3 regions of the Gilliamella sp. B3127 genome follow, and region 3 is predicted to be linked to each of the others. Evidence: riboswitches for the same ligand, from Rfam matches in the RefSeq annotation. Region 3 holds a riboswitch; each other region holds the start of a gene.
The links. A riboswitch is a leader RNA that binds a small molecule or an ion and turns the genes downstream of it on or off. The one in region 3 is predicted to bind thiamine pyrophosphate.
Positions count from the first base shown of each region.

Region 1: another riboswitch for thiamine pyrophosphate. It lies ahead of thiM (hydroxyethylthiazole kinase); the one in region 3 lies ahead of tenA (thiaminase II).
Region 2: another riboswitch for thiamine pyrophosphate. It lies ahead of thiB (thiamine ABC transporter substrate binding subunit); the one in region 3 lies ahead of tenA (thiaminase II).

Region 1 is NZ_JAFNNI010000002.1:459,586-470,311, reverse strand. It holds gene J3U00_RS05195 (M20 aminoacylase family protein) at 1-1,074, opposite strand, end outside; gene J3U00_RS05190 (heavy-metal-associated domain-containing protein) at 1,504-1,710, shown strand; gene thiD (bifunctional hydroxymethylpyrimidine kinase/phosphomethylpyrimidine kinase) at 1,907-2,719, opposite strand; gene thiE (thiamine phosphate synthase) at 2,731-3,372, opposite strand; gene thiM (hydroxyethylthiazole kinase) at 3,372-4,157, opposite strand; TPP riboswitch at 4,210-4,311, opposite strand; gene trkA (Trk system potassium transporter TrkA) at 4,366-5,727, opposite strand; gene trpS (tryptophan--tRNA ligase) at 5,842-6,837, opposite strand; gene J3U00_RS05160 (phosphoglycolate phosphatase) at 6,861-7,556, opposite strand; gene rpe (ribulose-phosphate 3-epimerase) at 7,549-8,226, opposite strand; gene J3U00_RS05150 (Dam family site-specific DNA-(adenine-N6)-methyltransferase) at 8,266-9,084, opposite strand; gene J3U00_RS05145 (SPOR domain-containing protein) at 9,094-9,903, opposite strand; gene aroK (shikimate kinase AroK) at 9,962-10,483, opposite strand; gene gutQ (arabinose-5-phosphate isomerase GutQ) at 10,672-10,726, opposite strand, start outside.
Region 2 is NZ_JAFNNI010000001.1:479,735-490,460, reverse strand. It holds gene thiQ (thiamine ABC transporter ATP-binding protein ThiQ) at 586-1,287, opposite strand; gene thiP (thiamine/thiamine pyrophosphate ABC transporter permease) at 1,265-2,845, opposite strand; gene thiB (thiamine ABC transporter substrate binding subunit) at 2,859-3,857, opposite strand; TPP riboswitch at 3,898-4,006, opposite strand; gene argS (arginine--tRNA ligase) at 4,524-6,257, shown strand; gene rlmF (23S rRNA (adenine(1618)-N(6))-methyltransferase RlmF) at 6,490-7,425, opposite strand; gene J3U00_RS02150 (sodium:proton antiporter) at 7,673-9,040, shown strand; gene J3U00_RS02145 (carbohydrate porin) at 9,116-10,297, opposite strand; gene J3U00_RS02140 (MFS transporter) at 10,324-10,726, opposite strand, start outside.
Region 3 is NZ_JAFNNI010000002.1:65,041-75,766, forward strand. It holds gene J3U00_RS03425 (hypothetical protein) at 1-506, opposite strand, end outside; gene J3U00_RS03430 (hypothetical protein) at 1,691-2,104, shown strand; gene asnA (aspartate--ammonia ligase) at 2,347-3,339, shown strand; gene tenA (thiaminase II) at 3,386-4,030, opposite strand; TPP riboswitch at 4,082-4,170, opposite strand; gene J3U00_RS03445 (DUF1161 domain-containing protein) at 4,207-4,611, opposite strand; gene J3U00_RS03450 (hypothetical protein) at 4,747-4,980, opposite strand; gene J3U00_RS03455 (SemiSWEET family transporter) at 5,383-5,646, opposite strand; gene J3U00_RS03460 (PLP-dependent aminotransferase family protein) at 6,046-7,449, opposite strand; gene pdxS (pyridoxal 5'-phosphate synthase lyase subunit PdxS) at 7,559-8,443, shown strand; gene pdxT (pyridoxal 5'-phosphate synthase glutaminase subunit PdxT) at 8,443-9,024, shown strand; gene J3U00_RS03475 (GFA family protein) at 9,200-9,604, shown strand; gene J3U00_RS03480 (pyridoxamine 5'-phosphate oxidase family protein) at 9,670-10,104, opposite strand; gene J3U00_RS03485 (UbiX family flavin prenyltransferase) at 10,109-10,696, opposite strand.

The sequences.
Region 1 (10,726 bases), 390 kb from region 3:
AAATCCTGGTTCGTCTCCATTGCCGATAATCATGTAACAACCATTTGGATTGCTCTCTAACATAAAAGCAAAATCTTCACTGCCCATAAAAGGATGGCAATTATCATGAACACGATCTTTACCGACTAATTTCTGAGCAACTTCTAATGCAAATTTTGTTGCATTAGCACCATTATGTAAAACAGGGCTACCATTGATATGTTCGATTTTAACTGAGGCGCCAAAACTTTCCGCCTGCGAAGTGGCAATTTCGGTAATACGCTTGAGCAATAAAGTCCGGGTATTATTATCTAATGCTCTGACGGTTAGCTTCATCAATGCATCGCTATTCACCACATTGGGGGCTTCTCCAGATTGAATACAACCAATCGTGATAACAGCTTTCTCAAAGGGTGAAACATTGCGGGAAACAATACTTTGTAAAGCAATGCCAATATAACAAGCAACAAGCGTCGCATCAATTCCTCGCTCAGGCATGGCTCCATGAGCACCTTTCCCTTTGATGGTGATATGTATCGTATCGGATGAAGCCATAAGAGCACCGCTTTTAAAATAAAAATGACCTTCCTTAAATCCGGGCATATTGTGAATACCGAAAATCACATCACAAGGAAATTGTTTAAATAAACCCTCATCGACCATCACTTTCCCACCATATAACAACTCTTCAGCTGGTTGAAAAATGACATGTAAAGTCCCATCAAAGTTGCGTGTTTCGGCAAGATATTTAGCTGCACATAGCAAAATAGTGGTATGCCCATCATGACCACAACCGTGGAATTTACCATGGCTAACACTGCTCCAAGGTTTACCCGAAGCTTCAACAATAGGTAATGCATCCATGTCAGCTCTAATACCTATTTTCTTATTACTAGCGCCATTTTTCAAAACACCAACGACGCCAGTTTTTGCTAGACCACGATGAACCTCATAGCCCCATTCAGATAGCTTATTTGCAACTAAATCACTGGTTTTTTTCTCTTCAAAACCTAACTCAGGATGTTTATGAATCTGATGTCGAATATCAACAAATTCTTGTTCTGTTTTTCTAATCGTTTCCATAATATGCTGCATTTTAGGCTCCTAATTAACCTGAATATCGTTTATGAGAAAAAAATAAAAATGGAACTATACATCTAAGTTAAAATTATATTTAAAAACAAAAACTAACTTTGTTATCAAAACCACATAGATGAATAAATATACAATCTAATTTTGTATAAGTCGATTATTTCTGTTATTCAATTTTTATTCTTGAAGGATAACCTTTCTTATTTTTCTTGGCACCATGGTTTATTTGAGTATAAAGGAGCAGAAACGCTCAATCATTACGATTTATTAATAACAGATATAAATCTTATAAATTTTCATTATTCTGAGGTGTTTTTTTTGTAGGCTTATTGGCGTAATATAATCACTATACTTTATATGGCAGACAAATTTATTTTAATTATAGATGTTCCAACGTTGCACTAGATGAATTATAGATAACAAAAGGGGATAATGATGAAATTAATCGTCGATAATATGAGTTGTCAACATTGTGTTAAAACCATTACTAAAGCAATTAATGATATTGATCCTAAAGCTAAAGTGACTGTTGATTTAGCGAAACATGAAGTTGATATAGAAGGTGGTACTATCTCACAAGAAGCTGCAATTCAAGCCGTTGATCAAGCGGGGTTTGAGTTTGTGGGTATTTCGTATTAAGGCAATACTATTTACAATTTCTCATTTTAAACGATTAAGACAATCGCTTAAATACTAGATAATACAAATATCCAATAGCCTCTATTTTACTAGATAATGCACTAAAAAAGTTTTCATATACTTCATTGGCACGGATTGTCGATGAAGTATATAGCTGTTGAAAATAGCGTTTGCCGAAAATACCACATTTAGCTTTCTAGCCTTTTCCTGCGGTGTCCCACCATTGATAAAAATGGTGAGTAGGTCCAATTCCTTTACCAATTTTCAAATTATCTGCATTTTCAATGGCACCTTGTAGGTATTTTTTTGCTTGTTTAACGGCTTCTTCTAACTCATATTTTGGTAGTAATGCTGCAATAGCTGCGGATAATGTGCAACCTGTACCATGTGTGTTTTTAGTTTGGATACGTGGTGATGCCATTCTGATGATCTTTGTTGGCGTGATTAAATAATCCGGACTTTCTTGACTTGGCAAATGTCCCCCTTTCATTAATACTGCCTGACAGCCTAATTTGAGTAGCTCATAACCCTGTTGTTGCATTTCATCTTCGTTTTGTGCCTCATGACAATCAAGTAATGCTGCTGCTTCTGGAAGGTTAGGGGTGATGATGGTGGCTAATGGTAATAGCAATTCTCGAATAGCGGTAATGGCATCATTTCTCAATAAAGGATGCCCCCCTTTGGCTATCATTACCGTATCAAGAACAATATTGGTAATAGGATTATTGCTTAATAGATGATTAACCGTGGTTACAATCTCTTTATTCATCAGCATACCGATTTTAACGCTATCAATATGGATATCTTGATATAGTGTGTTAAATTGAGCCTCAACAAATTCGGGTGGCACCGGGTATATGCTATTAACACCTTGTGTACTTTGTGCGGTTAAAGCAGTAATGACTGACATCCCATAAGCGCCAAGCGCTGAAAAGGCCTTTAAATCGGCCTGAATACCTGCACCGCCACTAGGATCGCTACCAGCTATAGTTAATGAAACTGTTGTCATGGTTTAATTTCCTATCTTGCTTGTCTTATTTTTCTAATCAAATCAGATGTGGCCTTAGCAATATCTCCTTGCCCGCAAATTGCGGATACAACGGCAATACCTTCAATGCCAGTTTGAATCACTTCAGTTAAATTGTTTACACCGATACCACCGATCGCAACGGCAGGGCATTGTTTTGCTTTAACAAGTTCAGTCAATTGGGCGATGCCTATTGCTTCTGCTGCATCTTTTTTGGTGGGGGTTGGATAGATAGGGCCAATACCTAGATAATCGACTAGTTGCCAAGGAACACGCTCAAGTTGCGAATAATTAGAGACTGAAAGCCCTATCCATTTATCTTCTCCAATTAATCTTCGTGCAACTTCGACAGGTAGATCGCTTTGTCCAACATGAACACCATCGGCATCGACAGCTAAAGCTATATCAATATGATCATTAATCAATAGTGGAACTTGAGTGTCGATTAATACTTCTTTTAAAGCTTGGGCGGCTTTATACCAATTTCTACCTGAATATTCTTGTTCTGAACGTAATTGAACGGCAGTAACACCATTTTCAACTGCAAACTTAGTGGTATTAACCATACCATTTATGCCATCACAAAGTACTGGATCAAGTACTAAATAAAGTGTTAAATCTAGTTGCTTCTTCATCAAAAATCCTTATTTGTGGTGAAAAGAGAAAGTTGGTCAATAATTGACATAGCAAAAGTACCTAGCCCTTGCTGTTTATTAGCGAATTCACCCGCTTTTTTCATCATAAAGCAGGCTGAAGCAGTAGCCTTTAAATGATCTTCAGAACTTGCAATCAATGCTGCCACAATCGCAGATAATGAACAACCAGTACCAGTTACTTGTGTTAGCGCGATATCACCCCCAACAATGCTATAAACCTGCTCACCATCTGTGACATAATCGGTCTCACCTGTTATTGCAACAATGGTTTGATATTTCTTGGCTAATAGCATTGCCGCATTTAATGCAGAATCAGTAGAATCCAGCCCATCAGGCCCTTTTGATGATGATTGTTGACCACTTAATGCTAGAATTTCTGAAGCATTTCCTCGAATAACTGTCGGTTTAAATGTTAATAATTGCTTAGCAATTTCAGTACGATATTTCAAGGCAGCTCCAACTGCGACAGGATCTAATACCCAAGGAGTTTGATTAGCTTTTGCGGCGGCTAGTAACATGCTTTTAGCGCTATGACTATTGATCGTACCAATATTAATTAACAAACCATTTGCAATGGCAACAAAGTCCTCAACTTCTTGCTCAGCTACCACCATCGCTGGTGAAGCCCCAATCGCCAAAAGAATGTTAGCGGTGTAATTTTGTACCACATCATTGGTAATACAATGGATTAAAGGTCGCTTCTGATGAACTTGCTCAATAAAAGGAATGGCATCTTGATTTGAAAATAATTTAATGACCGACATATTCTTTCCTTATCTAATAAATAATATTAAGGGAAGAATGTGTCAAAAGCGGTAATTAAGACAGAGACTTCCCTACGCTGGCATGATCCAGATCAGGTTCAACGGGTAAATTCTCAGTTTTTTGCTCTAACAAAAAACACCCCGAGTCTAAATAACAAATTTGGATAAAATTGAATCTATTATGAACTGAGTTTAAAAATTAAACAAGTTATTGTAATAATCTTTCTATATCACTAATGGCGCGTCTATCCGGTAAGAAAATTATTAAATGATCGCCATCTTCAATCATTAAATCCGTATTTACTATAATTACATCTTCACCACGAACCACGGCACCAATCGTAGCACCTGAAGGTAATTTTAAACTGTTGATATTTTTACCGACTAATTTTGAATTTTCGGCTTCACCACGAGCAACTACTTCGACAATTTCTGATTCACCTTGGCGTAATGAGACAACTTTAACTACACCCGTTTGCCTAACATGGCTTAGTAGTTCTGAAATAGTGGCATGTTGTGGTGAAATCGCGATATCAATAACACTATCGTTAATCAATTCTAAGTAGGCTTGTCGCTGGATGAGAACGATGACTTTTTTTGCCCCCATTCTTTTTGCCAGCATAGATGACATAATATTGGCTTCATCATCGCTAGTGACCGCCACAAACAGATCGGTTAACTCGACTTGCTCTTGCGATAATAATTCTTGGTCTGATGATTCACCATGTAACACGGTGGTATTAACTAACTGCTCAGCTATTAATTCAGCTTTTTCTGCATTACGTTCAATCAACTTAACTTGATAATCATTCTCTAAACGTTTAGCTAAAGCAATGGCAACGCCACCACCACCGCTAATAATAATACGTTTATAAGGTTTTTCTAGCCTTTGTAGTTCACTGGTTACTGCTTTAATATTGAGGGGAGGGGTAATAAAATAAACCATGTCTCCAGCTTCAATTAAAGTCGAACCTATTGGACGAATAAAACGATTTTGACGATAAATAGCAACAACACGCGCTTCGACATGTGGTAAATGCTCTTTAAGTTCGGATAGTTCGCTCCCCACTAACGCACCACCGTAATAAGCGGTTACAGCAACCAAACAGACACGATTATCATAAAACGAAGCAAACTGTAGAGCACCAGGATATTGAACTAATTGGCTAATATGATTTGTAATTAAGTTTTCAGGAGCAATAATATGATCGATGTTGATACAATCTTTATTGAAGAATGGGTATCTTTCATCGTTATATTCAGGAGCACGGATTCTAGCAACTTTTTGTGGAATATTAAACATCACATGCCCAATCTGACAAGCCATCATATTTACTTCATCAGAATTGGTAACGGCAACTAACATATCGGCTGATTCCGCGCCAGCACTCTCTAATACTTGTGGGTAAGATGATTTACCGCAAATGACTTGTAAATCAAAACGCTCTTGCAAAGATTGCAATTTATCATGATCTTCATCAACGACAGTCACATCGTTCTGCTTTTCAGTTACTAGATATTCAGCAAGTGCACTACCAGTTTGGCCTGCACCAAGAATGATAATTTTCATAATAAACCTATTATAATCAAAAGGCCTCAAGCTAACTCATTATTAGAACAATAGAGCTCATATCAATTAAAGCCGTTTGATATTGTTTAGTAATAATCGCAATCTTATTTTAGATTATACAAAACCGATTGCGTCATAAACCTTCTTCAACGTAGGCTCTGCTTTAGCGCGAGCTTTTTGTGCTCCTTCTTGCATAATTGAAAGAAGATAATTTTCATCATCTCGATATTGATGATATTTTGCTTGTAAACCGGTTAACATCTCGATAACTTGATTTGCCACCTCGGTTTTTAGATGACCATACATTTTGCCTTCAAACTCTTTTTCAAGTTCAGCAATCGGCTTACCTGTAATACCTGTCAAAATATCTAACAGATTTGAAACACCTGCTTTGTTTTTTGAATCATAACGTACAACAGGTGGTTCGTCTGAATCGGTCATTGCCCGTTTAATCTTCTTCTCGACATCTTTCGGATTCTCAAGTAAACCAATAACATTGTTACGATTATCATCTGATTTAGACATCTTTTTGGTTGGATCTTGTAAAGACATCACACGAGCACCTACTTTAGAAATAAACGGCTCAGGAACAGTAAAAATATCGCCATAAAGTGCATTAAAACGCATAGCGATATCACGTGATAACTCGAGATGTTGTTTCTGATCATCACCTACAGGAACTAAATTAGCTTGATATAACAAAATATCAGCAGCCATTAATACTGGATAATCAAATAGCCCGGCGTTAATATTTTCAGAGTGACGAGATGACTTATCTTTAAACTGCGTCATACGGCTCAGTTCACCAAAATAAGTATAACAGTTCAACGCCCAACCTAATTCAGCGTGAGCTGGTACTTGTGATTGAACAAAAATAGTACTTTTTTGTGGATCGATACCACAGGCCAAATAAAGCGCTAACGTATCAAGTGTTGCTTTTCGCAACTTATTAGGATCTTGACGGACCGTGATCGCATGTTGATTGACAATACAATAAACGCAATCATATTCATTTTGCAAAGACACCCAATTCTTCAAAGCCCCTAAATAGTTGCCTAATGTTAGTTCTCCTGATGGCTGAGCGCCACTAAATACAATTGGTTTACTCATAATTTATTCCTAATTTATACTCATTATTTTTTTGCATCAGCCTTTGGCTGAGGTAATAAGGTTAATATATCTTTAAAATCATCAAATAAAAAATCAGGCTTGCTAGATGCAATCGACACCCCATAATTATAACCATAACTTAATGCTACAGTCGGGCAATTAGCATTTTTAGCGGCAGTAATATCATTCTTTGAATCACCAACAAACAGCAACTGATCACTAAACAATCCAAAGGTTGCCATGACTTGATAAAGTGGGGCAGGGTGTGGTTTCAACTTAATCACATCACCACCACCAAGTACCAATGAAAAGTATTCTTTAATACCTAATGACGTCAATAAAGCAGGTAAAAATTGTGCAGGTTTATTGGTAACTAAAGCTAAGGGATAATGATTTTCATAAAGCGTTTTTAAGGTTTCTTTAACATGCGGGAATAGCGTTGTTTGCTCATCCATAACCTTATCATAATGATGATTAAACAACTGTTTCGCTTTATTGAAATCCTCTTTAGACGGATTGCGACCAATCACGTTGAATACGCGTTCGAGCATGACATCAATGCCATTACCGACCATGTTTTTTACTTGCTCATTAGTAACGGTGGGTAACTCCAAATCTGCTAACATCTTTTGTGCAGCTAAGGCAAGGCCAGGCACACTATCGACTAAAGTTCCATCTAAATCGAAAGCAATAGCTTGAATATCGTTTAACTTAGCCATGGTTAACACCTTCTAATTCTTTACGCATTGCATCAATTACGGCTTTATAATCCGGTTGACCAAATATTGCCGAACCAGCAACAAACATATCAGCACCTGCTCTGGCAATCTCAGCGATATTATCAACTTTAACACCACCATCAATTTCTAAACGAATCTTTCTGCCAGACTCAATAATGCGCTGTTTAACTTGTTGTAATTTTTTTAGTGTACTTGGTATAAATGATTGTCCACCAAAACCTGGATTAACGCTCATTAATAAAATAATGTCGACTTTATCCATCACATAATCTAAATAATCTAACGGCGTTGCAGGATTAAGTACAATTCCCGCACTGCAACCATGATCTTTAATTAATTGCAAAGAACGGTCAAGGTGAATAGTAGCTTCAGGGTGAATAGAGATATTAGTTGCGCCAGCTTTGGCAAATGAGGTAATTAAATCTTCAACTGGCGAAACCATCAAATGAACATCAATCGGAGCCTTAATACCATAGTCACGAAGAGCCTTACAAAACATACTACCCATCGTCAAATTTGGTACAAAATGGTTATCCATTACATCAAAATGGACAACATTGGCACCAGCGTCTAACACTTTCTGCGTATCTTCTCCAAGACGAGCAAAATCAGCGGATAATATTGATGGTGCAATAATAAACTCTTTCATAACATACCTCTACTAATAAAACCTTATACATAAAATAGGTTATTTTTGGTACAAGGCTAATATTTCATCAATTTTTTTGCGTCCTTCGCCAGCACAGCTAATTGAGCGTCGCATTTCTGCACGGTAAAGATGGCGCGCTTTACTATATAACGTTCTGGTATACTCTGTATCGTGATTTGATAGTAGTACAGGAATATTTTTTTTATAAGCAATTTTTTCAGCTAATTGTGACAATCGCTTATGTTCTTCAAAACCAAAATTATTGGAATAATAAGCCGTAAAACCGATAGATTCATTTGGAGAAAGATAAGGCGGATCACAATAAATGACAGAATTGCGTTTTGCCATTTTCATTGCTTCATGATAAGGAGTACAGATAAACTCAGCTTTTTGTGCTTTTTGAGCAAAATAGTAGAGCTCCTTCTCAGGAAAATAGATAGTTTTGTAACGTCCAAAAGGTACATTAAAAAGCCCGCTATTATTATAGCGACATAAACCGTTATAACAGTGGCGATTCAAATAGACAAACAAAAGCGATCGTAGATATTGATCTTTACTATAATTAAAGACATCTCGTAGCTGATAAAAAGCCTCAGCTTGATTATTCTGATGATTAAATAATAGCTTAAGATCATTAATAAACTTATCAGGATTGGATTGTAATAACCTAAATAACGCAATTAGATCATGATTGATATCAGCTAAAATATAACTTTTAAAGTTTGTGTTTAAAAAAACAGAACCAGCGCCTACAAAGGGCTCAATGAGTTGGTCCCCTTCTGGTAGATATTGTTTAATTGTGTCCACAAGCTCATATTTTCCTCCAGCCCATTTTAAAAAGGCTCGTTGCTTCTTCAACGGAAACTCCTATTTTGCTGATTTTTCTTTATTAATTGTTTCACCAGATTTAATCCAAGGCTTATCTTTTTGTAGTGCACTTGGTAAAGATTTGATCGCTTTTCTGGCTTCGTCAGCAGAATCATATGTACCTTTAACTAATATATACCATTTAACATTATTTCGTTTGGTTTCATAAATTTGGTAATTAGTGAGATTATGTTCTTTAACCAATCTTTTCAAACCATCAACTGAACTAGAAGAACTAAGTTGAATTGAAAACTGATCATTCTTAATTTTGGCAATCGAAGTTGAATTATTACCTGTTATTACACTATTATTTGAGTTAGAAACAGTAGGATTGCCTCTATCTGGATTTATTGGTTTATTTAAATTAGTTGATGAACCACTAGTATTTTGAGTTGTACTGTTAGCCGTTGGTTGCAGCTCTGGTCTAGAACCCGATGTTGACTGTGTTGATGCTGGAGGTTGACTAACCCCATTATCGTGCTCATTAACATTACTATTAATTGGGGCTGGTGGTACAGGCGCTGAATTTTGTTGACCTTGCGCTAACGCCCCACTATCGTCACTGATTGTTGAATCAGGCGTTTGCGTCGACGAAACACCATTGACTTCCGGAGGAGTCAGTATGGTTGTTTTTTTTGATGGACGAGATATCACAAAGCAAACCAACAAGACAATAATAGCTAAAGCTAATCCCATAATAATCAATTTTTTCTTCGAATAATGCTGAAAAAAAGTTGATATACTAAAAGAAGGCGTAGAAGACTTACTTGATTGTTCTGGTATATAACGATCATCTTTATCTACACGCATATTAACTCCTTTCAAATGGTTTATTGCCTCATGGCCAGCCGAATTTAAAAAATGAATTTTAAATTTGTTCTATTTTTTCAATAATATATCCAGCAACACCTTTGGCACTTTGCTCATCAGTTTTAATCGTAATATCAGCGATCTCTTCGTAAAGTGGATCACGCTCTTCGGCTAATTCTTCGTAAAGTTCACGGGGAGTATTGCCACCTTGTAATAAAGGACGACGCTTATCTTTCTGGGTTCTTGCCATCTGTTTTTCTATTGTAGTTTCTAAATAAACTACAATACCGCGAGCTGATAAACGGTTACGTGTCTCTTTAGATAAAATCGAACCACCACCAGTAGCAAGAACTATACCTTGTTTTTCAGTCAACTCATTAATGACTTTCTCTTCTCTGGCTCGGAATCCGTCTTCACCTTCTAAGTCAAAAATCCATGCAATATCAGCACCTGTACGTTTCTCAATCTCTTGGTCAGAATCAAAAAATTCCATACCTAACTGTTGTGCAATTTGTCGGCCTATTGTGCTTTTTCCTGCCCCCATAGGGCCAATTAGAAAGATATTTCGCTTTTCTGCCATTGTAGTTTCATCATCTATTAATTTTGGTTAAAATTTACAACACAATATCAATTTATAATGACTTAAATAACTCATCATTTCGGTATTGAATTGTGTAACTTACTTGGATCTCCGTCTAACGACAAAAATTTAGGTCGGTAATTATCTCAATAGATAGCCCCATTTTGCAACAGGTATTTATTAATCGATTAACTAATACCTGCTTGATGCAGATCATGAATATTCAGCGCACCAACCAATTCG
Region 2 (10,726 bases), on a different contig from region 3:
TCTGCCGGGATAATTTGGAAAAGGATCGGAAAAAAGATCGAGAAGAGGATCGCGGAAGCGATCGCGCAAAAATTCGCAGAATTTCACTTGATTGCGTGGAAAAATAAGTTTTAGTGAAAAATTTAAGTTGGGAGTTGAACTTAGACGAATCTAAAAGATAGGTTGGCCAGGTTGCCTGTTGCCTGTTGCCTGTTGAAAATTATAATGCATTTTAGACTACCTTGTCAAGTAATTTTTTGATTTATTTGTGATTTTATACTTTTCTGTCAAATTTTAGCCTGTTAGCTAAAACCGTGTAAAAAGTATAGTGATTGGAAAAACACGATGCAACACTTTTTTTCGCTCATTTAAGTTAACTTTTGTAAATGGGATCTAAAAAGGATCTAAACTATAATTATTTAATTATTGTTTTATTTAAATATATTGTAATTACAAATCTTTAAAATTAGAGCGATTGATCCTCAAAAATTTTATGTTAAGGCTTTGAATTAGAAATTTAGTGATTTGGATCATTTAGTAATTTTTAAGTGACATTTAAAACCTCAAAAAACCCCGTTCCTCAACTTTTTTTACTGAGGACACTAATTATGAATAATAACTTATCCCTAACAATTTAGCTATCTCTTGATTTTCAGCTAGCTGTTTTGGTTCTGCATTAAATATGACGTTTCCATTTTCAATAACCACACAGCGGGAAAAATGGCTAAGTGACTCATCCAGATAATGCGATACCATCATTAAGGTCAGATTAAATTCACTACAAACCTGATTAACCAATGCCAACATTTCAAAGCGCAGAGCTTGGTCAAGAGCAGAAAATGGCTCATCTAATAATAATATAGGACGATGTTGTATAAGACAGCGAGCCAGTGCCACGCGTTGCCGTTGGCCACCCGATAGCTGTTCGGGATAGCGATGGTTAAAGCCTTCCAGCCCGACACGAACCAGTATATCATTAATAGTCGTTTGTTCAGCTCGACTCAGTTTTAATGTCGGCTTAATGCCTAAAGCAATATTTTGTTCAACCGTTAGATGGCTAAATAAGTTATTTTGTTGAAATAGCATCGATACAGGGCGTTTACCGGGTAACGTTGTTGTGACATTTTGGTTATTTAAAATGATTTGTCCTGATTTAGGAAAGATGAACCCCGCAATCAAGCTAAGTAATGTACTTTTGCCCGCACCACTTGGACCGACAATAACAACCCGCTCTTTAGCAGCAATATTTAGCGTAAAGTGCATGTTGAAGTTGTCATATTGATATTCAATTTTTTGAAGTTCGATCATAATCCATCACAACCAATAAACTAAAAGATAAAAGTAATAATATCGCGGCTGTCACGATACTTTCTTGATAATGATAATGCGATATCTGTTGATATAAATAATAAGGTAACGTGGTCACCGACTGCCCGCCAAACAGAGCTATTACCCCAAAATCGCCCAATGACAATATGGCAGCAAGGGCAAAACTCATCAACATAAGGCTTTTTAACCCCTTAAAATCGACCAAATAAAAATGCGTTAATCCATTGATATTAAGGGTTTGGGTTAATTGCCAATAGCGTGCCGTAATATCATACATCGGCGTAGCTAAATTTTTAAGGATGAAAGGTAGCGCCATTAACCCATTACAAACCATAATTAATAAGCAGATAAAAACAGTGTTATGACTAAAACCGAATAACAATAAAAACAATCCCGATGCTAATACCATGTTTGGTATGGCTAATATCAATGAGGCAACCATCATAAGCCGATTGCTTAATTGACGTTGTTGGTTAATCAATAGTCGGCAATTGGTCCATAGCAAAAGTAACCCAAGTAACATCGCTATCATAGCCGAACCTATAGCAATAAGGATTGAATAGAGTAAAGCTTGTTGCAACATCGATGTGAGTAATGAGATTTGGAAAAAATAGAAACCTTGAAAAAGTATAGTAATCATCGGGGACAATATAAATAATCCCCCTATTACGATAATTATCATACTAATCATTTTTAACCAATTGGTTATCGGTAATTGATAGTTGGAGTGACTAAATTTAACACTCAGCTTTCTATCATTTCTATTTATTTTCTGCATCAAGCTGATAAAAACAATACAGCAAACCAATTGCACGCAAGATAGTAATGCGGCTTGTAATAGATCAAAGTCTCGCACCGCTTGATAAATAGCCACTTCCAGCGTGGTGTATTTTGGACCCCCACCCAATGCAAGCACTATGGCAAAACTCGAAAAACAGAGCATAAAAATAAGTGCTGCCATAGGCAATATTTGTCTACGAAGTAACGGCCATTCAAGTAATTTAAAATAGGTAAATGTTGAAAAATTAAGTTGTGCCGCTAACTGTCTTTGTTCTATAGCAACACTGTTTAATGTTTTGTAAAAGAGCACACAAGCATAAGGAAAATTCAAAAAAACATGCGCCAACAAAATACCTTGCAAGCCATAAATGGGAAATGAAAATGGGATATGCAGTACTTGGCAAATGTAAGCCAGTAAACCTTGTTGCCCATATACCGACAACAACCCTGTCACAACCACCAAAGCGGGTAAAATAAAGGTAATTGGCATTATTTTTATCAGTAACTTTTTACCTTTAAAATCAATAAAGGAGAGCGCCTTAGCCATTAATATTGCTGATGCCAGCGAAAGTATTGTCGATAACAAAGCTTGATAAAAAGTGATCCAAACAATATGAAGCACATAACTATCAAGATAAATCGTCAAATTTCCTGACTCTAAGGCAAATCGCCAAATAGCAATAAGTGCCGAGCTTAAAATGATGAGTATTAAGCTCGCCGCACTCATTCCGGGTAATAACGATTTAAATTTCAACATTGGCGATACGGATCTATTTACTAATTGCCGATTGCCATTCTCGAATCCAAGCTTTTTGATGTTTTTCAATCTCTGCCGGCTCAAATTCTAACGATTTATTGACTGAATTAATTTGCGCAAAAGCATTAGGTAGATCCGTTTTGATAATCGGATACATCACATTTTTCTCAGCAAATTGGTGTTGGACTTCAGGTGTCAGCAAATAACGTAAAAATTGGCGCGCTAGGTCAATTTCTTGACTGTATTTAATAATTCCGGCTACTTCAACTTGACGATAGTGCCCTTCATCAAAAATAGCTGCTTCGTAGTGATGCTCGTTTTCATTAATGATATGTGCCACTGGCGATGTACTGTAACTAAGTACAAAATCCGCTTCGCCTTTTAAAAACATACCATAAGCTTCGCTCCAACCTTTGGTGACTGTCACCGTGTTTTTAGCGATTTGTTGCCACGCTTCTGCTGCTTTATCACCATAAACTTTTTTTACCCAAAATAGTAAACCAAGTCCTGGTGTACTGGTTCTTGGATCTTGGTAGATGATTTTCCAACCGGCTTTATTTTCAACCAGTTCATGTAAAGAATGAGGTGGATTTTTGACTTTGTTATTATTGTAGATAAAAGCAAAATAACCAAAATCATAAGGCATAAAACTATCATCCCACCAATTGGTGTTAAGATTGTCAGGTTTAGCGATTTGATGAGGAATAAGAATATTCGCTTGTTTGGCTTGCTCTAATAAATTGTTATCTAACCCTAAAATAACATCTGCATTCGTTTTATCGCCTTCAAGGCGAATACGATTTAAAACCGACACACCATCACCTAATGTCACAACCTCAAGTTGGCAATTGCACTGGGCTTCAAACCCTTTTTTGATTGCCTCACCGGGTCCCCATTGTGACATAAATGAATTATAGCTATAAACCGTCAAAGTGGGCAGTTCTGCATTGACTAATGGGCTAAAAAGTGAAAATAGAAAAATAACAGGTAGTAAAAAGTTTTTACGAAACATTTTGCCTCCAAAGAAATAGGTAAAAGACAAAAGGTTTGAGCAGATATAATAACTCAAATCCCTCCGCTGGCATTATCCAGTTCAGGTTCGACGAGTTATGTCAGTCAATCTGACACTCTCAGCCCACTAGGGCACCCCGTTGAGAACGACATTAGTTTAGAGGGTGAAGGTATAATTGTAAATAGTTACCTTCAACGGTTGCCTGCAAACTTATCTATGATTTTGGAAGAGAGTAACTGCGCTTGATCAAACTGATAGCTTTATAAAATTTCCGCTTAGCCCCATTTGTAATCGGAAAATCGATTTCTTGCTCATTTAAGGGTTGAGTGAGTTTTGCATATTCATTCAAAAAGATATTTTCACCATAATTATCATACTATTTTGTCAATTGTGAATCTGAGTTCTTGCAGATGACCTTGAGCAAACACCGAAGTTGAAAAGAGCAAAAGGATATTGATAATCAGGTAGTTAAATAAATTTCGGCACCTGTTTTCTCTTTATTTTTTTATCTATTTTATAATTGAGTTGATAGATTACATCTAAATAAAAAAATTTTCGTTTATAAAAGAATCAGCTATTTACTTGTCCTTAACTAATCCCACAGTGACAATTTATCAATTTATCAGTATTATATTGGGCATTTTATTTTAAACGATTAGGTTCAGTGTGAATATTCAACAACTATTAACACAACGTGTTTCTCAAGCAATGATTATGGCGGGTGCTGATAAAAACTGCGACGCTTTAATCAAGCAATCAGCTAAAGCCCAATTTGGTGACTACCAAGCAAATGGTATCATGTCTACCGCTAAAAAATTGGGAATGCCACCACGAGCATTAGCTGAAAAAGTTTTACAACATCTTGATATTGATGATATTGCCGATAAAATCGAGATCGCCGGTCCTGGTTTTATTAATATCTTTTTAAAAGATAGTTGGATTGCTGAACAAAACGAAGTCGCGCTAAATAGTGATAAACTGAATATTACTTTACCAGCCAAACCACAAACTATTGTGGTTGATTACTCTGCACCAAACGTAGCAAAAGAGATGCACGTCGGCCATTTACGCTCAACTATTATTGGTGATGCTAGTGTCCGAGTATTAAGCTTTCTTGGTCATAATGTTATCCGTGCCAACCATGTTGGTGATTGGGGAACCCAATTTGGGATGTTAATCGCCTACCTTGAAAAAATGGAAAACGAACATGCCAACGATATGGAACTTTCAGATTTAGAATCGTTCTATCGCGCAGCAAAAAAACATTACGACGAAGACGAAGCCTTTGCCGAAAAAGCCCGTAATTATGTCGTAAAACTCCAAGGTGGTGACCAATATTGCCGTGAAATGTGGCGAAAACTGGTGGATATCACCATGACACAAAACATTGCCACATATAAACGCCTTAATGTCACCTTATCGGTTGAAGATACAATGGGCGAAAGCATCTATAACAGTATGCTACCAGGCATTGTTGCCGATCTAAAACAGAAAAAATTAGCGGTTGAAAGTGACGGTGCCATCGTCGTCTTTTTAGATGAATACAAAAATAAAGAAGGCGAACCAATGGGCGTTATTATCCAAAAACGTGATGGTGGCTATCTTTATGCAACAACCGACATTGCCTGTGTAAAATATCGTTACGAAACACTCCATGCTGAACGTATTTTATATTATACCGATTCACGTCAACACCAACATCTAGAACAAGTTTGGGATATCGTGCATAAAGCGAAATATGTACCAGAATCCTTAAAACTTGAACACCACATGTTTGGTATGATGTTAGGTAAAGACGGCAAGCCGTTTAAGACTCGCTCAGGTGATACCGTAAAATTAAACGACCTGCTTGACGAAGCAACAGAGCGTGCAGAAGCACTAATTAAAAGTAAAAATCCCGATCTTTCACCAACAGAACTTGCCAAAGTGATTGATGCTGTGGCGATTGGCGCAGTGAAATATGCCGACCTATCCAAAAATCGTACCACCGATTATGTTTTTGATTGGGATAACATGTTGTCATTTGAAGGCAATACTGCACCATATCTACAATATGCCTATACACGCGTACTGTCGGTGTTTAGAAAATCAAATATCAACGAAGATAGCTTAACTGGTAATATCAATTTAGGCACGGACAAAGAGCGAACATTAGCAATTCGATTAATTCAATTTGATGAAACCGTTTCAACCGTTGCTGCAGAAGGCACACCGCATGTGCTGTGCGCCTATTTGTATGATATCGCCACCCTATTCTCTAGCTTCTATGAGCACTGCCCAATTTTGGCAGCCGAAAATGAAGACTTGAAACATAGCCGTCTAAAACTGGCATCTTTAACAGCAAAAACCCTTAAAACCGGTTTAGATATGCTTGGTATTAAAACGGTTGAAAAAATGTAACAAAACCAGCCACCGATATTGTTCAATATCGGTGGTATATCGACACTTAAAAACATCTTAAAAATTTCAGCGTTTAAAATTGAGGGGAGTTTTATAAAACGAAATTTATCCCCCCAAAAAAATCCTCAACTTTTTGATATAAAAACACAACTAAACACCACAGCTTAAAGCTGGATTATTCATATAAAACAACATTAAAAAGTAGGATTTAGCCCCCCCAAAACCCCGCTCCTCAACTTTTTTTGATTATCATTTTCCGCTCTTCTTGATCAAAAAACGTCCACGCAACAAAACGGCTAATTTTTTGTCCTTGAGCCATAGAGACAATTTTATATTCAGTTGCCACTTTTAGTTGTTTTTTTATTTTGCTTAGCGTCTCTTTTTTCGATACCAATGAGGTAAACCACAGGCATTGCGTTTTGTATTTGATACTCTCTTTTATCATTTTAGAGATAAATGCACTTTCTCCCCCTTTGCACCAGAGTTCAGCGTGTTGTCCACCAAAGTTGAGGATGAGATTATCTTTCGTTGAATTTACTTTTCCCAACTTTTTAAGTTTAGTGTAAGCACTTGCATGTGCTTCTTGTTCGGAGGCGTGAAAAGGTGGATTGCATAGGGTGGCTAGGTAAAATTCTTTAGGTTGAATGATATTTTCAAAAATAGCTTCGTTGTCAGGTTGTAAGCGACATTGTAATGTGTTTTTTAATAGATCATTAGATTGTGCTATCAATGAAGCAACTTTTATTGATGTTGGATTGATATCACTACCCACAAATGACCAACCATACTCTGCACAACCAATAATTGGATAAATAATATTCGCCCCAACCCCAATATCTAAAATGCGAACCTGTTTACCTGTAGGAATTTGGTCATCTTGCGCTAACAGATCGGCAAGATAGTGTATATAATCTGCTCGCCCCGGAATTGGCGGACATAGATAGTTGTCAGGAATGTCCCAATACGAAAGTTGATAATAGTGCAATAATAGCGCTTTATTTAGCATTTTGACCGCAGTAGGATCAGCAAAATCAATCGTTAACCGTCCATATTGATTAGGCTTTACAAAATTAGATAGCTCGTTCAATGTTTTGATAAGTAAATCAAATGGATAACCATTAATGTGTTTATTGCGGTGGTGTAAAGCTGTTTTTTTGATTGATTGCATGGATGATCCAACATAGAGAATTAATCACTATTATAACGTTTTTGAGCATATTTGTGAAAATAGCGAGAGATTTTATGCTTCAAAAACCCCGCTCCTCAACTTTTTTTATAATCGTTAAGTTATACGATTGTGGATGATTCGAAAATTAATTTTGAATTTGTTATAATCATCCACTTTAAATCCAACCGATAATACAATGAAAAATCTAAAAAAGTTTTTGATATTCCCTTTTTTTAGTTTAATGCTTATGTCTTTTGATTCCTATGCGAGTGAGTTTAATGGACAGGCGTTATCATTACTTTGGGTGATCCCTTTCGTTGGAATTTTGTTATCGATTGCTTTATGTCCACTATTTTTAGCCCGATTATGGCATTATCACTACGGTAAAGTTGTTGCCGTTTGGACGTTATTATTTTTGGGGTTTGCGCTGGTTTCATTTGGTTTAACGACAACAATTGAACTAACAGTACACGCCATTGTTCAGGAGTATATTCCTTTTATATTATTACTTTTGGCTTTGTTTACGGTTTCCGGTGGCATTCTGATTAAGAGTGATAAAATCAGCACACCAAAATCCAACGTTATTTTACTGATGATTGGCGTTGTGCTTGCTTCAATTATGGGAACAACTGGCGCTGCGATGTTGATGATTCGTCCACTACTTCGAGCTAATCGTCAACGGCAGTATGCTGTACACACGGTAATATTTTTTATCTTTTTAGTTGCCAATATTGGCGGTGGATTAACGCCTTTAGGCGATCCACCATTATTTATTGGTTTTTTAAAAGGTGTCGATTTTTTCTGGACAGTTAAGCATATGCTGTTGCCTGTTGTGTTTACATCAGGGTTATTGCTAATTATTTATTATTTTATCGATCATTACTATTACGTTAAGCAGTATGGTGTGAATAGCAATCCAATTAGTGCTAAGCCTGTTAAGTTATATGGTCTAAATAATCTTGTATTATTATTGGCTATTATTGCTAGCGTGATTTTGTCTGGTGTGTGGCATTCATCGATAAGTTTCACTATTTTAGGTTCACAAATCGCATTACAAAATTTAGTTCGTGATGGTCTTTTTATTGCTATTACGATAATTTCAATAATGATTACCCCAAAACAAGTTCGAGCAGGCAACGAATTTAATTGGGAGCCGATAAAAGAGGTTGCTAAGTTATTTATTGGGATTTTTATTACTATTGTGCCTGTGCTAGCGATTTTACGTGCGGGTAATGATGGTGCGTTGGCTTCGGTCATTTCATTGGTGACTAATGGCCAAGGAGCACCAATAAATAGTATGTATTTTTGGTTATCAGGATTGCTATCCGGATTTTTAGATAATGCACCAACTTATCTGGTCTTTTTCAATCTTGCTTCGGGTAATGCTAGTAGCTTAATGACGACGTTTGAAAGCACTTTACTGGCTATTTCAATGGGCTCGGTATTTATGGGCGCTTTAAGTTATATTGGTAATGCCCCTAACTTTATGGTTAAAAGCATTGCGGACCAAAAAAAAATCAATATGCCTAGCTTTTTTGGTTATATGAAGTGGTCAATCGGGATTTTGATTCCGGTTTTTATTATTGATAATTTGGTGTTTTTTGTGTTTTTTTAAGAAATGACTCTTCTCAGAATTCCCCAAGTAAAGTGCATATTATTTTTACTTGGGGTGAATGTTAATTAGTCTTATTTAAAAGAAATATTTAAAACGGACCCTTGCGCCATAACGATTATCGTTACCTCCTCCTTGTTTTTCATCGCGCTCTAATCTAGATAAGTAAGTCCCTAAATAGATATTGAAGTTATCCATATCCATCACATTTGAAATTAAGTATGAGGCATTGACAGTATGTAATTTATATTTACCTTTAGCATAAATTTCACCATCACCTCGATAATTTGTATTAAATGCTTTTATATCATTGGCAGCATAGATGTAACCAAGACCAATACCTTTCCAAATACCATTGATACCCGCGGTAAAATCTTTTTCTTGTTCGGCATCTAAATAGGAGATGCTGCTATTGAGCAGTAATCCCTCAGATGATTTATCAAAATCACCTGCACTATTCCAACTCATCGTTAAGCCATACCCATTATGTTTTGACTGATCATGCCATTTGCCGTTTATATCATGATAACCATAAGCGTTATTAACAACATTACGCTCCATTGCTAGAGCTGCTGATATATCATTATTTCGGTAGGATATGATGGGACGTAAGTAAACGACGTTTTTATCTTTTTGCAATTTATATCCATGATAATGGCTATGATCAAATAAGGAGGTACCATCTTTTACCATTGCATTAACTTGCAAGTTCAAATCCCCCAACTCTTTGGTTAATTCGATTGCACCGCCGTTACTGCTACGCCCTCTACCCTCTTTCATCATATAGATGTAACCAAAACCATCACTATATAAATCGTTGGCAGTATTGCCAGAATATTCTATGAAGGTATCTTGCCCAAGTGGGAACATGTCGTAAGCTTCATAGCGACCAATTCGTAGGCGCCAATCATCTTTTTTACCAAAATAGAAACTAGCATCATCTAGGTTAACTTTACCTCCCATATCAGCAAGCGGTTGCACCGAGAATCCTGCATAGTTCTGATTCGCTAATTCTCTTTTCCCATCCAAGCCGAATAAAATACGGCCATTTATATCCCACTGATCTGTGTCATTAGCATCAAAGTCTTTGTTTGCCGATGTTCTAAGTGAGGTTAACTGCTTTTTTTTGCTTGCAGCATCAATATTAAATTCGACATCGCCATAAAGTTTAAGTGTTCCTTGTTCGGTCTGCCATTCAATGGATGCTAATGCGGATAAAGAATAGAAACAGCAGACTCCAGCTATTATTTTTAATTTCATCGTTATTTCCTTTTAATGTAAATTGATTAAACTTTTTGTTCATCATTAAGATTTCTGGCATCTAATTCAGCTCGAATTGAAGTATAACTGTCATCAAGTTTGTAGAACTTAGCTATCCAAATCATCGAGGCAATAATTAAAATGGCAGGTAAATATAAGTAACAGAGTTTGATTGCAAAAAGCGCACTTGGTTCTTGAACTGCATTGGCAACATATCCACCAGATGAGAGTAAAAAACCGGTAATAGCACCAGCACCAGCCATCGCCACTTTGCCAAAGAATCCATTGATTGATGTCAAAATTCCGGCAGTATTAATACCGGTTTTCCATACACCATAATCAACCGGGTCAGCCTGCATTGAAAAATAGATAGCAAGGCGTTGCCCAGCACCGAGTGATAAGATAACCGCGCCGATGATAAGACCAAGA
Region 3 (10,726 bases):
GTAGCTTTAGGATTCAAGAAATAAGTCACACTACTTTCATTGAAAGATCGACTATTAGGAACCCCATAACGTGTGGATAATGTACCACCAGTACTGGATAATGTAACGCGATAAGGTGCCTTACAAATCTCTGGCACAGTACTACGTGATACAGCTTGATTGTTTTTATCAACGATAGATAAACTTAAACGACCAGTAGCACTAACGCCAGAATCTCCATCATCATCACCCCAATAATTATTAGGTGGACCGATAAGAGTACTTAAATCGACTGAATTTGTATCAGTAGGAACGAACATACGAATATCAGCAAAACTCTGACCCGCAGCCGGCAAGGCGATTGGTGCTGAAGAAGATGAAGTATTGGTTGAAGGTGTATATTTAATTCCGTTAGATAGCGTAATCCCAAGCAGACCGTTAGCATCAACCGCACGTGTACGACCACCGTCGAAAGTCAGATACGGTGCACTACCCTGTATCGCATTCCTAGTTGTCTGTGATGTCAATGCGTGACCAGAAAAAGGAAGGAAAAGAGCCACGAAAAAAACAATCTGCCGGGATAATTTGGGAAAGGATCGAAAACAGAATCCGGAAAACGATCGGAAAAAAGATCGAGAAGAGGATCGCGGAAGCGATCGCGCGAAAATTCGCAGAATTTCACTTGATTGCGTGGAAAAATAAGTTTTATTGAAAAAATTAAACTGGGAGCTGGAGTTAGATGAATTTAAAAGATAGGTTTGGCAGGTTGGCTGTTGGCTGTTGGCTGTTGAAAATTATAATGCATTTTAGACTATCCTGTCAAGTAATTTTTTGATTAATTTAAAATTTTATACGTTTTTGTCAAATTTTAGCCTATTAGCTAAAACCTTGTAAAAAGTATAGTGATTGGAAAAACACGATGCAACACTTTTTTTCACTCATTTGCGTTAACTTTTGTAAATTGGATCTAAAAATGATCTAAGTTAAAATTGGTTATCTATTGTTTTAATTAAGTATATTATCATTACAAATCTTTATAATTAGAGCGATTGATCCTGAAAATTTTATTTTAGGGCTTAAAACAAGAATTTTGATCATTTAATAATTTTTAAGTGAAATTTAGAACCTCAAAAACCCCGTTCCTCAACTTTTTTTGACGGAAAAAAGAGTTTCTAAAAAGCACCATAGTTAGAGCGGAATTACTTATCTGAGACAACATTGCAAAGCAGAATTTAGCCCCCCCCAAATCCCGCTCCTCAACTTTTTTTGACGGAAAAAAAGTTTCTAAAAAGCACCATAGTTAGAGCGGAATTATTTATCTGAGGCAACATTACAAAGCAGAATTTAGAACCCCAAAAACCCCGTTCCTCAACTTTTTTTGCGATAGAAACCTCAAAAATAAACCCGCGGGTAATTCAAACGTCGCTAAGCCGCTTAATCGCTTATTACGATTTCTTCGACTATTTAATTTTTAAATACATATCCTCTCCCTTTACGAAAGGATTTTATGCAATAACTTATCTGATCATATTTCATCCATTCGTAAGTCTGAATTTTTTCTATATGATAGTTATGATCTCTTACTACATTTCTATTTTAATTAGTTTTTAATAGTTTTATAATCAATCCCCTCAACTTATTAAAATCTTCGATTTTTAATAAAAACAATGTGTTAATTAAGAGTAAATTTTCAACGCAAGGGAGTATTAACATGAATGATGGGTTAAAGCTAGAAAAAATAAAAGCCTTATTTGAAAAACTTGAATTACCTGATTTTAATAGCTCATCAGTAATTTATGGTTCTATCCACCCAAAACTTTGGAGATTTGCACTTTTTCAGGGCGCAGCCGCTTTTGATATTAAACACTACCTTATTTATTTTAAGTCCGATGAAATTATTTTAATTGGCTTAACTCTCGCTGGAGATTTAACGAATGATGTTATTCGAATCCCGGTGACGTCAATTTCAAATTTCAAGTTCAAAAAAGGCTGGATTACCAGCAAACTTGAATTTACTTTGGCTGAAAACAAAAGGTATCCATTTATAGTACCTAATTTTGTGTTCATCGCAAAATGGCAAAAGCCAAATTTAACCCATATTGTTTCCACCTATTTTAATCAATAATTAACTCAATTATCTTTTACCTATATGATGAAACATAATTACCTAATATATTGTATTATTGGGTAATTTAATTTCATTTTTTACGTTTAATGTGTGATGCAGTCCTTGCCCATATCGGGAATCTGTGAATTTAATTATAGTGCTTAGCGCTTTATAAAAAGTCCGTTTATGTTCTAACTTGCATATTTCTGTTTTCTAGTTTAATTTATCGTCACTAACCCATTCACTTTTTGAGATGAGACATGACGATATCATTTAAAGAGCAGCAACAACGGATCAATTTTGTTAAACAATTTTTTGCTGAGCAATTAGCTAATAATTTATCACTAATTGAAGTTCAAGCCCCACTTTTGAGTCAAATTGGTGATGGTGTTCAGGATAATTTATCTGGGACTGAGAAGGCGGTTCAGGTTAATATTAAGAGTATTCCTGATGCACAATTTGAAGTGGTTCATTCACTCGCTAAATGGAAACGTAAAATCTTGAGCCAACATAATTTTCCAGTTGGTGAAGGTATTTATACCAATATGAAAGCACTTCGCCCTGATGAAGATAAGCTCTCCCCTATTCACTCTGTTTATGTCGATCAATGGGATTGGGAAAAAGTGATTCGTCCTGAAGATCGGAATCTAGCTTATTTAAAACAGACGGTAGAGAAGATTTATAGTGCTATTAAGGCTACAGAAAAAGTGGTTTCAGAAAAATATCATCTTTCTTGTTTTTTACCAGAGTCGATCACTTTTATGGATAGTGAGCAGTTATTAAAACGTTATCCTAATTTGTCACCAAAAGAGCGCGAAAACGCGATTACTAAGGAGTTAGGCGCAGTATTTTTAATCGGTATTGGCGGTGATTTGTCAAATAAAGAAAAACACGATGTGCGCGCCCCTGATTATGATGATTGGAGTAGCGATAATGAGATGGGGTCTAAAGGATTAAATGGTGATATTTTAGTTTGGAATCCAGTTTTAAATAGTGGTTTTGAAATTTCGTCAATGGGTATTCGCGTCGATCCTGAGACGTTAAAGCGTCAATTAAAATTAACCAATAATGAAGATCGTCTCCAATATGCTTGGCATAAGGCATTAGCTAATGGTGATTTTTTACAGACAATTGGTGGCGGGATTGGACAATCTCGACTAACTATGTTGCTTTTACAACAACATCATATTGGGCAAGTCCAAGCAAGTGTTTGGGATGATGTAACCAAGCAAAACTATCAACAACTTTTATAATTCATGCTCAGCATGTTTTATCTAAAATGGTAAAACATGCTATTTACTAGTCACTTTTATCCAATGCCATTTGCCAAAAATTTATTTCCAATTGAGTCGCTTGCTTAAATATTTGGCTTAATTGTTTAAATCGGTTTTCACTGATATTAAGTAATTGTCCTTCTATCCAAGCAATTTCTTTTTGTACTGCTTGTTGAAACTCCTTACTAGCATACATCTCAATCCAAGAGCGATATGGGTTGTTTTCGTCCCAACCTTGAATCCAATTGGCAATCATGCCATACCCAATTAAACAGGGCGCCATCGCTATGTGTATATCTAATATATCGCCGTGTAATCCTATATCAAGCACATAACGTGTATAATCGCTATTGGCTTTGGCTTCCTTTAATGTGCTTAGTTCATATTCAGATATCTGCCATTTTTTGCAATATTCAATATGCAGATCGAGTTCAACTTCAACAATGATTTTTAAACTCTCTAATGATTGACGAATTTGAGCAATGTCGTGACTTTTATATACTGCAAGTCCCCAAGCTCGGGAAAAGTTGATTAAAAAAAGATAATCTTGTTTCAGGTAGTATTGAAAACAGGTTAAGTCTAATGTGCCTTTTCCTAATTGTTGAACAAAATCATGTTGAATATAGTGTTTCCACTCGCTTGATTCAATCAGTGAGTTAAATGATGGCATAATGACTCCTTTTTGACAAATTCGCTATAAGGAGTTAAACAGATTTCTATAATAGACGTGTTTTAAACTCCCTTCGTCGGTATTAACCGAATCAGGTTCAACGGGTATAATCTCAGCCTATAGCACCCCGGTTAAACAAATTATAAAATTTATAAAATGGTTACTTAAATTTCCGTTTATTCTGCTTTTTGTTCAGTTTCCTGAGATTCTGTAGAAGTCGGCTCTGGAGTTTGAACTTTTTCTACTGGTGCCGAAGCTGGCGTTTGAACTGGAGCGTTACTAGGGCTGTAGCACTCGACGGGTTGTGGTGTGATTTCAACAGGTGTTTCAGGCTCATCTTTAACTGATTTTGATGATGGTGTACGAATATAAACAATGCTTTGTTTACCTCGATCACATGATCCAACGATTTTACCTTCAATATTTTGTTCATCTTGAGGAACAAGTTTTAATAGGAAGCTATTTTCATTAACACCGTTATTTTTAATTTTTTCGGCGATATTTGCACTAATTTCGTCACAATTGGACGCAGATGCAATAACTGGGAGACCTAATAATAACACTACTGCTAACTTTTTCATGATCTTTCCTTAAGATTATCAAGTAACTGATGCATTATAAAACGATTGTTTAAACTGTCCATATCGTTTTGAATAACGCTGCAAATAAATTTTATCAATAGATTTGAAAAAGCTAGCTTAGTATAGATTTTTTAGTTAATTCTGCTCTTGGTGTTGGTTTTCAAGTAATTTTAATTTATCTAGAACCCATGAGCGAATATCGGATAATTCGGCTTCAGATAATTGATTTACAAAGTCTCTTTTTGCGTGGAGTTGTTTGCGATCTTCTTCAGTCAAAACCACACCTTTTAAATTTAATAATACCTCTTTACGGTACATTGAGTAGATAAAATCTTTTATCAAATCATCGGAAAGATTAATATCAGCCATGGTGATTTCCTTATTTTATAAAACTCATTTGTTAATCATCAAATTTAGTTAATCTTTGTATAAATAACATTCTGATAGATTTTGAAGATGAATCCAGCCTAAAAAATAGGCTGACTTTTACTATAGTCTAATCACTATTAGATAACAATAGTAAATCGATAAATTAGATTAATCGATTAAATTATTCACTTTATTATTTGATAAGTATTTAACAAACCTGTTGATAACTCAATAACAATATAATAATTAATAAGTTATATGCAAGATTAATTTTTAATCTTCTCTGATTTCTCAATTTTTGAGTAACAATTATCTAGCCTATTTCACAAGAATTGTGATTATAAAAAAATACAGCATATATTATGCTGTATAAAGAAAATATAAGGGAGTTAAAACAAGAATTTATAAAGCAGTAATAAACGCGGTTAAACCAAATAATACCCCTGGAAAATTAGCTATTGCAATTGGCCAATCCTTTTTTTGTCGTAATAAGCCATAACAGACCCATAATGAGCAGTTAATTGCTGCCGCTAAAGGTTGAGTTGGATTAGCTTTAAACCCATGAAGATTGTCGATAATTTGTGGGATATACGATACGTACATTCCTAATGATGCAAGTGTTGCGATAACACCCAAATAGTGAAAAGCTTTTGGAGAAAGATTCAAAATCAGCCTACCTGCTTATATATGAAAGGAGCAAATAATCTAACATATATAGCAAGTGAGTTAAATATTGGTGTACCGTAGTTTCAGATAATATTTTGTAAATAAAATGATAAGATTTTTTATGTGAATCTATTTTAAGTAATCGGATATGGTTTTTAATAATAAATGTTATTGCTACGAATGCCTTATATCAAACGAAAATTGTTATATCATATAATGTAGCTAATAAGGCATAAAAACCGCGATTTTTTGATAGTTTTGTGATTATTTAGCTGAGATTCAATCCAATAATGAGATTTGAAGTTTACCGATTAACCCTGCCTTGTTTGTCTAGGCAGTTATGATCTATTTATTAACGCCAAATACCTGTTAGAACAATCAATAAAAACTTAGTTCGCTTTATCTCATCAAATCTTTTGCAAAATGACCATAACTTAAACGTATAGCGCCAACTCGATCCCCAAAGTCGGTGCCTTGTGACACTATTATATGCTTTGCTAGTAATTGATTTAAAATAGCCAACTCCTGCGCCTGACTGCTAACGGGCAAATGGGCATATAGATGAAAACCGCCTGTGGGTATCTGGTAATTGATGTCACCTTTAAAATAGTCATCCAGCCAATCTATTAGTTGGTTAGCCTTCTGTTTTAATTGCTGGCGTAACCATTCTTGATGGGATTGGTAGTGATGAGTCAAATATTCTTCAGCTAAAAGTTGCGGTAATATACTTAATCCTGAGTCAATGTGATGCCTTATATTGGCTAGTTTTTCGATAATTTCTTTCGGTGCAATCATCCAACCAATACGTATGTTGCGACCAATATATTTGGATAATGATCCTAAATAGATAACTTGATTACTGGTATCATATTTTTTTATCGGGTCGATATGACTCTTTTGATCAAAAGTTAACCCACTATAAGCATCATCCTCAACAATACCAATACACTGCTTTCGACAAAATGCCAATATCTGTTTTTTTCGATGATTACTCATCACACATCCCGTTGGATTTTGAAATATTGGATTTAGAAATAACCATTTAATTTGCCGTTCTAAACTGACTTTTTGTAAACTCTCTAAGGTTATCCCTTCAGCATCACACTCAATACCATATAACCGCAAGCCTGCTGCTTGAAATAGTGGTAATGAATAGAAATATGAAGGTGATTCAATGCCTATTGCATCGCCAGGTTTTAATAATCCTTGAGTAATTAAAAAGAGGGATTGCTGCGTTCCTGAGGTTATTAAAATTTGATCGGTATCAACCATCATGCCAAATTGGTTCAACATATAATTGGCGATCTGCACTTTGAGTGTAGGTAGACCCAATTGCAATGTGTCGCTTTGCTTTTCATAAGCAACCATTTCATGAGACGTAATATTGGGTAACATTAATTTGGGCATCATATGAGTTGGTAAATCGCCATTAGCCAAATCACAGATGTTCGCCATTTGCTGACGAGTCTGAAATACTTTTTGTTGATATACGCTTTTGCGATTTTGATAGAAATGGGCTGGCAGTCGCCAGTTAATGGTGGAGTAAGCTTGAAGCCCCCATTTTTGATCATTAATAAAGGTTCCACTACCTTGCTTACGAACCAATACATTACGTTCAGTTAAGATATCAAGCGAATGGACAATAGTTGAGCGATTAACGTGCAGATTTTTAGCTAACTCTCGCTCTGATGGTAATCTCTCACCCGCTATTAATACCCCTTGTTCAATGTAGTTTTCAATCAACTGGATCACTTTTTTAAATAGTGCTCCGTCAAAAGCCGCTAATTTTTGGTTATTCCACATCGTCTATCAGTTTTTTGATTTATGCATAATTGGATGGGTTAATTATAGTCCAATTGGCTGTTTATTGTAGCAATTTTATTTTGAATAATACTTTATTTAATTAGGAGTAATCATGAAAACAGGTACACAAACAGTAAAACGTGGCATGGCGCAGATGCAAAAAGGCGGTGTGATTATGGATGTAGTTAATGCCGAACAAGCAAAAATTGCTGAGCAAGCAGGTGCAGTGGCTGTAATGGCTTTAGAACGTGTTCCCTCTGATATACGCGCTGCTGGAGGCGTAGCACGAATGGCTGAGCCAACAATCGTTGAAGAAGTGATGAAAGCAGTCACCATACCTGTTATGGCAAAAGCGCGAATCGGTCATATCGTTGAGGCACGCATTTTGGAGTCCATGGGCGTAGATTATATTGATGAAAGCGAAGTGCTGACACCAGCGGATGAACAATATCATTTATTGAAAGATGAATTTACCATACCTTTTGTTTGTGGTTGTCGTGACTTAGGCGAAGCACTGCGTCGAATTGGTGAAGGTGCTTCGATGCTACGCACCAAAGGTGAACCTGGAACAGGTAATATTGTAGAAGCAGTAAGGCATATGCGCCGAGTAAATGAACAAATTCGTTTAGTTGTTGGTAAATCAAAAGATGAGTTGATGACATTTGCTAAAGAGATTGGTGCACCTTATGAGTTGATATTACAAATCAAACAACTGGGTAAACTACCTGTTGTTAATTTTGCTGCTGGTGGCATTGCTACGCCTGCTGATGCTGCATTGATGATGCAACTTGGTGCCGATGGTGTGTTTGTTGGTTCAGGTATTTTTAAATCGCAAAATCCGGAAAAATTCGCTAAAGCAATCGTTCAAGCAACAACATATTTTGACGATTATCCAAGATTAGCTGAACTTTCAAAAGGATTAGGTGGAGCGATGAAAGGTATCGAAATTAGTAAATTAAGCGAATCTGAAAGAATGCAGGAGCGAGGTTGGTAATGAGCTCAAAAGCAAATAAAACCATTGGTGTGCTTAATTTACAAGGCGCAGTGACTGAACATTTAAATATGCTTGCAACTATTGATTTAGTCATCCCAATTGCAGTAAAAAAGCCCGAGGAATTGCGTCAAGTTGATGGTTTAATTATTCCGGGTGGTGAATCAACTGCAATAAGTCGTTTAATTCGGCAAAATGGCTTATTTGAATCAATCCAAGAGTTTGCCAAGCAAGGTAAAGGGATTTTTGGTACCTGCGCGGGTTTGGTGCTTTGCGGTAATGAAACAAGCCATAGCGAAGTTGAACAACTGGGTTTGATGGATATTGTGGTTGAACGTAATGGATTTGGTCGGCAAATTGCTAGCTTTGAGACGATGTTAGATATTGCACCTATTGGCCAGCAAGTTCCAGCCGTTTTTATCCGAGCGCCCTATATTGCTAAGGCGGGCAAGCAAGTCACACAACTTGCTTTTATTGATAATCATTGCGTAATGGCAGAGCAGAATAATATTTTAGTCTGCTCATTCCATCCCGAACTAACGACCGATAATCGCATAATGCGCTATTTTATTGAAAAATGCTGACCGTTTTTCTCTTATATAAAAAGATATTCGATTATAGGCACTAATTATTGGTGTTTTTTTCCTCAAAAACCCCGCTCCTCAACTTTTTTTATCTATTTTTTAAATTACTTGTAACTTATTTTTATCTGTTTTTATAATGTGTTAACAAATGATAAATAAAAAAGGTAAATAAATTATGATGACAGGAAGTTGTTTATGTGGCGAGGTTGTCTATCAACTAAATAATGAGATTAAAACAATTGTGTATTGTCATTGCTCGCGTTGTCGCAAACAAACTGGTTCGGCTTTTAATGCTGCAACAGCCATTAACAAGGAAGATTTAACTTTTATTAAGGGCGAAGAAAAGATAAAAATTTTTTCATGCTCAGGCGTTAATCGCCATTTTTGTGGTCAATGTGGTTCACACCTTTTTTCTAGTCGTGATAATGATAATAATAGTTATCGATTACGTATTGGCCTAATTAATGAACCAATTAATGCGGAAAAACGTATTCATATTTATACTGGTTCAAAAGCGAATTGGGATATTATTTGTGATGGTTATCCTGAATTCGAAGAAGGAATCCCCCCAAAACCCTAATAATTCGATGTTAATATCATTCGCTGGATGATGTTTATTTTCGAAAGCTAAGTCTGCTTTTAAAGCTATCCATTACGTTGCCAATGGGTTTTATGCGCAAAACCCATTAGGTTATTTGTCATCTTGATTTGTTGCAATTGAATAGACCAAATCGGTGCTTTCATCACTCTGGCAAAAGGAAAGGCATGATAATAAAGTTTATAAGCATGACTTGCTTGATTTTCAGCAAGCAATTGAGCATTGCCTGTAAATTGTATCCCTTGTATTTTAGCAACCGATTTTGGACTAATGCTAATCGTGCCAGCAACATTAGGATTTTTTAGCATCGCTTGTGCGTGTTGGGTTTTCAATTCTGATAAGAAATATAAGCACCAATTAACTTCATCAAATACATAAAATGCGTTGCATGACCATGGTTGGTTTTCTGCTAATATTAGGCTCAAACTTAACACATGTTGCTGTTTAATAAATTGCACGATTTTATGGTCAGATGATTTCATTATTTTATTCAGATTTTTGATTAAGACTCATATCCTCACCCCAGCGCGGTAAACTAGGTACATCAATATCGAACAGATCAAGCGCTCTGGCAACACTATGAGTGATAATATCATCGACACTTTCAATATGTTGATATAACGCAGGAACAGGTGGAAAAATAATTCCCCCCATTAATGTCACCGCTTCCATATTTTTAATATGTCCTAGATGTAATGGGGCTTCTCGTGTCATTAACACTAAGCGACGACGCTCTTTTAAAACGACATCAGCAGCGCGTGTTAATAAATTATCAGATAGACCATGAGCTATTGCTGCTAGTGTTCGCATCGAGCAAGGTGCAACTAACATGCCCATTGTTTTATATGACCCACTAGCAATGGCAGCGCCAATATTGTCAACCGAATAGACCATATCGGCTAAAGATTCTAATTGTGCTAACTGGGATTTAGAATGTTCGTAATTCCCAGTTATTTTAGCCGCTTTTGATATGACAAGATGGGTTTGAATGTCCATTGGTTTTAGGAGTTCTAAAGCTTTTATACCATAAGCAATGCCTGTTGCGCCACTTATACCAACTATCATTCTTCTCATATTGATTCCTACAGTTAAATTTCTGAATTT